2 regions of the Shewanella morhuae genome follow, and region 1 is predicted to be linked to the other one. Evidence: predicted binding sites of a transcription regulator. Region 1 holds the regulator's gene; the other holds the start of a gene.
What was found. Region 1 encodes ArgR, which controls arginine synthesis, uptake and breakdown. Its sites were predicted from a motif close to ANTGAATANNTATTCANT; they were not measured.
Positions count from the first base shown of each region.

Region 2: a site for ArgR is predicted at 1,510-1,527, ahead of C9I43_RS13305 (aspartate aminotransferase family protein). Genes of this name have one in related genera too.

Region 1 covers NZ_PYSG01000002.1:3,151,617-3,155,045, reverse strand. Annotated here, with positions in the region: gene C9I43_RS14280 (Dyp-type peroxidase) at 1-810, shown strand, start outside; gene argR (transcriptional regulator ArgR) at 901-1,371, opposite strand; gene mdh (malate dehydrogenase) at 1,666-2,601, shown strand; gene C9I43_RS14265 (thiol-disulfide oxidoreductase DCC family protein) at 2,697-3,095, opposite strand; gene folM (dihydromonapterin reductase) at 3,374-3,429, shown strand, end outside.
Region 2 covers NZ_PYSG01000002.1:2,935,261-2,938,689, reverse strand. Annotated here, with positions in the region: gene C9I43_RS13310 (HDOD domain-containing protein) at 1-955, shown strand, start outside; gene C9I43_RS13305 (aspartate aminotransferase family protein) at 1,755-2,972, shown strand; gene astA (arginine N-succinyltransferase) at 3,099-3,429, shown strand, end outside.

The sequences.
Region 1 (3,429 bases):
GTAGCGCAGTATATTTACGAACTGACAGATCAGTATTCTGACAGTGCATTCAATGGTTTTGTCGGTATCGGCGCTAATTACTGGGATAGCCTCTATACCGATGCCCGCCCTAAAATGTTAAGGCCTTTCCCTGCGATACAAGCTGGGAGTCTTGATGCACCTGCAATCGAATATGATTTGTATGTACATATTCGCTGTGACCGTTACGATATTCTGCATTTAGTCGCCAATGAAATTAGCCAAATGTTTGAAGATTTGGTGGAATTAGTGGACGAAGAGCGCGGCTTTAGATTTATGGATAGTCGCGATCTGACCGGTTTTGTCGATGGTACTGAAAACCCAAAGGGACGCCATCGTCAAGAAGTCACACTGGTTGGTGATGAGGATGCTGGATTTAAGGGCGGCAGTTATGTTCACGTACAAAAATATGCCCATAACTTAAGTAAGTGGAACCGCTTACCGATTAAAAAACAAGAAGATATATTCGCGCGCACTAAACAAGATAATATCGAATATGAATCCAAGGATAAGCCACTCACCAGCCATATAAAACGGGTGAATCTTAAAGATGCTGACGGAAACTCAATGGAAATCCTACGTCAGAGCATGCCCTACGGATCGCTTAAAGAGCAGGGGTTGATGTTTATTGCTTGCTGTCGTACGCCCGAACATTTTGAAAAAATGCTACACAGCATGATATTTGGTGATGGCGAAGGTAATCATGATCATTTAATGCATTTTACTAAGGCATTAACGGGTTCATCTTTCTTCGTACCCGCTTTAGATTTTATGCTGCAGTTCGATGAGTAAATTGTTGTGACTGACCAAGTTGAGTTGTAGTTGAGTTGTAAGAGTTACATTTTGATAAAGCACTTAATGCCAAGGCATTAAGTGCTTTTTTTATTCGGCATAATTGAATAAAGATTTGATGGTTTCTAAGGTGTCGGCGATATCTTGGATGCTTGATGGGCAAATAAAAATCGTATCATCACCTGCAATCGTTCCCAAAATCCCTTCTGGCTTACCGATAGAATCCAATAAGCGGGCAATCAGTTGTGCTGCGCCAGGGCTGGTTCGCACTACAATCATGGCTTGGTTATGGTCAACATCCAGCACTAAGTTTTTTAATGGGCTGCCTGCGGTTGGCACGCCTAATTCGGCGGGTAAGCAATACACCATCTCTTGTTTAGCGTTGCGAGTCCGAACGGCGCCGAACTTGCTGAGCATGCGTGATACTTTTGATTGGTTAATATTACCAAAGCCTTCAGCTTGCAAGGCGATGACGATTTCACTTTGAGAGCCAAAGCGCTCTTCTTTTAAAATCGACTTAAAAACTCTAACAAGGTCATCCTGATTCTTGGTCGTCTGCATAATATTATTATTCTTTATTCAAAAAAACAGGCCCATTTTGAATATTTTTAAACAAATTGTCAACATACAATCAAATTGGCTGAATAAACATTCACTAAGCAGCAGACTCAGCATCATTATCATCGGCTTAAAATGTGCAATCGAGTCATTGTTCTTTTGTGAGCTATCAGTTATTTCGAAATTCTTTTGTTCCACGACTAAGGGATAATTGAAATTGTTGCGACATTCCAGTAATGTGACGCACACGCAAATTAGATCCATGTCACACATATCCGAGAAATAACGGAGTTCATTATGAAAGTTGCTGTACTTGGTGCTGCTGGCGGTATCGGCCAGGCTCTTGCCTTACTGTTAAAAACTCAACTGCCTGCGGGCTCAAAGCTGTCTCTATATGATATCGCACCGGTTACTCCGGGTGTTGCGGTTGACTTGAGCCACATCCCGACCGCTGTTGAAATCAAAGGTTTTGCCGGTGAAGATCCAACGCCTGCGCTGGTAGATGCAGACGTAGTGCTGATTTCTGCTGGTGTTGCGCGTAAACCAGGCATGGATCGTTCTGATCTGTTTAACATCAACGCTGGTATCGTGCGTAACCTGATGGAAAAAGTGGCTGCGACTTGTCCTACTGCTTTAGTCGGTATTATCACCAACCCAGTTAACACCACTGTGGCTATTGCAGCCGAAGTGATGAAAAAAGCCGGTGTTTACGATAAAAACCGTCTATTTGGTATTACCACGCTGGACGTGATCCGCTCTGAAACCTTTATTGCTGAATTAAAAGGCTTAAACGTTGCTGATGTTAAAGTGAATGTGATCGGCGGCCATAGCGGCGTGACCATTTTGCCATTACTTTCTCAAGTTGAAGGCGTGACGTTCACTGATGAAGAAGTGGCAACCATGACAACTCGCATTCAAAACGCGGGTACAGAAGTGGTTGAAGCTAAAGCCGGTGGCGGCAGCGCGACATTGTCTATGGGTCAAGCGGCTTGCCGTTTCGGTCTGTCTTTGGTTCGTGGTCTGCAAGGCGAAGCTAACGTCGTTGAATGTGCTTACGTTGACGGTGGTAGTGAACACGCCCAGTTCTTCGCACAACCTGTATTGTTAGGCAAAAACGGTATTGAAAAAGTACTGCCTTACGGTGAAGTGAGTGCATTTGAAGCTAACGCCCGTGATTCTATGTTAGATACGCTGAAAGGCGATATCAAACTAGGCGTTGATTTCGTTAAATAATTATTCGAATAATCTTTTTAGATTATAACGAGTTAAAAGCGGAGCCCTTGAGCTCCGTTTTTTTATGTCTGCGTTTTACGCTTTCTAAACCTAAATCAGCGGCGCTTAGTGGGCAATTGGCAATTATCGTCGCAGCGGGCTTTACCTGTCAGTAAATAAGAAATGCGATAACGATTTTTAGCAAAGCGCAAGTAAAGCCAATCGGCAACGGGTTTAATAATAGGTAAGCGTAATAATTGTATCCAAGAACGGGTTCCCGTAAGTGCCCACGCTTTGCAGGTGACATCTAAGCCGAGTAATATTTCGCCGGTTGCGGTTTCGCCATGCAGAATAGTATTAGCGTAGTTTTTATCGATATAACTGAAACGCTGGCTAAAGTCTGGCGCATTTAAATTTTCTAGCGCAATTAAGTTATCGGGATCGCGCGCTTTCAGTTGACGCATTTCGGCGCTACATAATGGACAGTTTCCATCATAAAAAATTCGCAGTTCCATCGGGGATACCTCAGATAATTTAATCTTAATGCGTGAGCTTAGCTTTAGCTTTAGCTTATCCTATACGCAGCAGCAATGATTTTAGATCGCAGTTGATGCGAGATTGGATCTAATTTTAGACGTGATCAGCATTATTAATTAGCCTTCCAGTTAGATTAAATCTAAAAAAATACGCTAGGATTTGGGATGTTGATTGGTTTTGCTTGAGTCTTAGGTGTATTTACCATTCAATGAATCATAAACCGAGCCATAATCGCTTTAAAAATAACAGGATTAGTATGACATCTCCCATCATCATCACTGGCGTAGGTAAGCGTATTGGTTACGCCTTAGC
Region 2 (3,429 bases), 220 kb from region 1:
ACAAATTCAAGCCAAAGAAGTGTTTGACGCGGTATCAAGCCAACTGCACGAAACGGTAAATAACGCGATTGAACATCAACTCGCGTCACCTGAATTAGTACTAGCTAAAGCAGATATCAATGAATCACAAATTCTATTGTTAGAATTACTGCTGGCGCCAAATCTCGATGCAACGCGTTTAAGGCCGCTGATTAATAATTTAAGCTGGCTATGCCGCGACTTGACCAACATGGTCAACAGTCCCTCTTTTCGCGCACGTCGCCCCCAGAGTTCTGATGTACGTGTTACTGATATCAAATTAGTGATGAATTTTATCGGTATTGAAAACCTGCGGACAATTATCCCTTATTTTTGCCTGCGTAATTGGCTGCCTAGTGCTAATGCCAAGTTGTTGTGGACTACCCGTAAATTATGGCGCTACAGCATAGTTAGTGGGATAGCGGCCAATGCATTAGCGCATCTGCATAATACTGATTCTGCATTGGTTTACAGCAGTGCTTTGCTTAATCAGTTAGGGACATCTGTTGTGCTAAGTTTAAGTGCTCGATTATTTGATCACACATGGGGTACTTGGATTCGGGAGGCTGGCATTAGCCGTGATAAGGAAGTACATGATGCTGTCATCGCCACAGAGTTTCCAGCTAAGGCCGTGTATGAGCAAGTGCTAACTCACGGACATAAACTTAATTGGCAGCTATTAGAGCTACTTAAGTTTGAAACAAGTCCGTTAACATTGTTACTTAAAGAGCTAGATCAAACATTAACCTATCGAGAATTGTCTCCTCAGGCGGCAATTGTCGCGCGGGCGAATTGCTATGCAAAGGTAGTTTTACTCGAAGAAATGCGCCAAATTGACCCACAAGAAAGGCGTTTAATGTTTGATTATTATGAGTTAACAGAACAAGAAGTGCTGCGTTTGAAAGCGCAAAATTATCGACGCTTAGATCTGCTGTAATGGGCTTTTTATGATGGGTTAGCTCACCGCAGTTTGCCTATGATAGAGTCAATATCGAATAGCTGGTATGCATTATGATATGCCAGTAGTCGGTATTGTTTGTCTATAACGCGAGTGAAAAACTTGCGTTAACCTCTCCTAATAATAACCTGTCAGAAGCCCAAACTTACCTTTCTGCTTGATACCTTGCCAAATCCTCATAATGTATATTGACGGTAAATTACGCCGTTTATGCAACATTTATTGCGGGTAGTTTGTCATTATTTTAACCTCATTTTGCTGAGCAGCTGTGAGTTGACGAAGAGCAGATACGAGATGTCAAAATAGCACGTTTCTAAGCCGACGTTCATCCAAGTAAGTAGCTTAAAAAGCAGGCCGTTAGGGCGTTTACCCTCAAATGTGCGCTCTGCTTTTCCTCTGGATGGTGATTAGTCGAAGTCATTGAGATTAGAGTGAAAAATAGTCATTTTATGCTTTAATGGTCGATTCGTTAAAATGCTGTAATTATTCATATTCAGTGAATAACTAGCAAAACGAGGCGTAAATAACTTTTTTATGACTAATTATGCTTAGAGTCACGGTATTAAGTGCTTGTATAGTTCCTAAACCGCAATCTTTATGCATTTAGAACCCAAGTTAGGTGGAAGGTGTTTGTGAAAAACTGGTGTTTTGATCACATTTTCGCTAATAATAGTTATTAATAGACACAAGTTATCCCAGTATCACTAACTCTAGATAAAGATACTTATGGGACCCTGATGGCGCTAGTCGCTATTAAATAAAGACAAAGGATGAAGAAATGAGCGTTGATATAAAGTTAGACCGTGCCCAGTTTGATGTCGTTATGGTACCAAATTATGCGCCAGCAGCCGTGATCCCCGTTCGTGGTGAAGGTAGCCGAGTGTGGGACCAAGAAGGTAACGAGTTTATCGATTTTGCTGGCGGTATCGCGGTCAATTGCTTAGGTCACTGCCATCCCGCTCTTGTCAATGCGCTAAAGACTCAAGGCGAAAAGTTATGGCATCTATCCAACGTGATGACTAACGAGCCAGCGTTAGAATTAGCGACTAAATTAGTTAATAGTACTTTTGCTGAAAAAGTATATTTTGCTAATTCCGGCGCTGAAGCTAACGAAGCCGCATTAAAACTCGCTCGTCGTTACGCTTTAGAAAAACACGGTGCTGAGAAAGATGAAATTATCGCTTTTGATAAAGCCTTCCATGGTCGCACCTTCTTTACCGTTAGCGTGGGTGGTCAAGCCGCCTATTCAGATGGTTTTGGTCCTAAACCGCAGAGCATTACTCACTTACCTTTTAACGATATTGCTGCATTAGAAGCCGCAGTGACGGATAGAACCTGTGCCATCATGCTTGAGCCGCTGCAAGGTGAGGGCGGTATTATTGATGCTGATCCAGCATTCTTGAAAGCGGTACGCGAGCTTGCTAATAAGCACAACGCGCTAGTCATTTTTGATGAAGTACAAACTGGTGTGGGTCGTACAGGTGAACTGTACGCTTATATGGGTACTTGCATAGTGCCGGATATTTTAACTACAGCAAAAGCACTCGGTGGTGGTTTCCCTATCGCAGCGATGCTCACAACGGCTGAAATTGCTGAACATTTAAAAGTGGGTACTCATGGTTCTACTTACGGTGGTAACCCATTGGCTTGTGCTATCGGCAATGCAGTATTAGACGTGGTGAACACGGCAGAAGTGCTTAATGGCGTAAAACATCGTGAGCAGTTATTGCGTGATGGCCTCAATAAAATCAATGAAAAGTATCATGTTTTTTCAGAAGTTCGCGGTAAAGGTTTACTCCTAGGCGCAGTGCTTAGTGAGCAATACCAAGGCCGTTCACGCGATTTCTTAGTGGCTTCTGTCGCTGAAGGCTTAATGAGCCTAATGGCAGGTGCTAACGTAGTACGTTTCGCTCCTTCTCTGGTAATCCCCGAGGCAGATATTGCTGAAGGTCTAGCTCGTTTTGAACGTGCTGTGGCGAGTATAGCTGCCGCCTAAATGACCAAAGGAGTGCTGAATTTATTCGCACTCCTTTTTTGTCAGGGAATACTTGCGTGCACCACTACCTATCTTTTAAAGAGGGGAAGATTGCTGCACGGCAAGCTAAAGTGAGGAGACACTAAGATGTTAATCATACGTCCTATTCAGGCTGGCGATTTTGAGGCTTTATATCAAATTGCTGAAGAGTCTGGTCATGGTTTTACGTCATTACCCGTGAATGCTGATTTACTCAGACACAAAATCACCCGAGCCGAGGCTTCATTCGTTAAATCGGTAGAAACTCCCTTTGATGAAGGGTATTTGATGGTGCTAGAAGATACCGACACGGGTGAAGTTGTGGGCACCTGTGCCATTGAGGCCGCGGTAGGTATGGAGGATGCGTTTTACCATTATCGTCTCGGTACCGAAGTGTATTATTCTGAACAAATTGATGTGCGTAACGAGGTCGAAACCC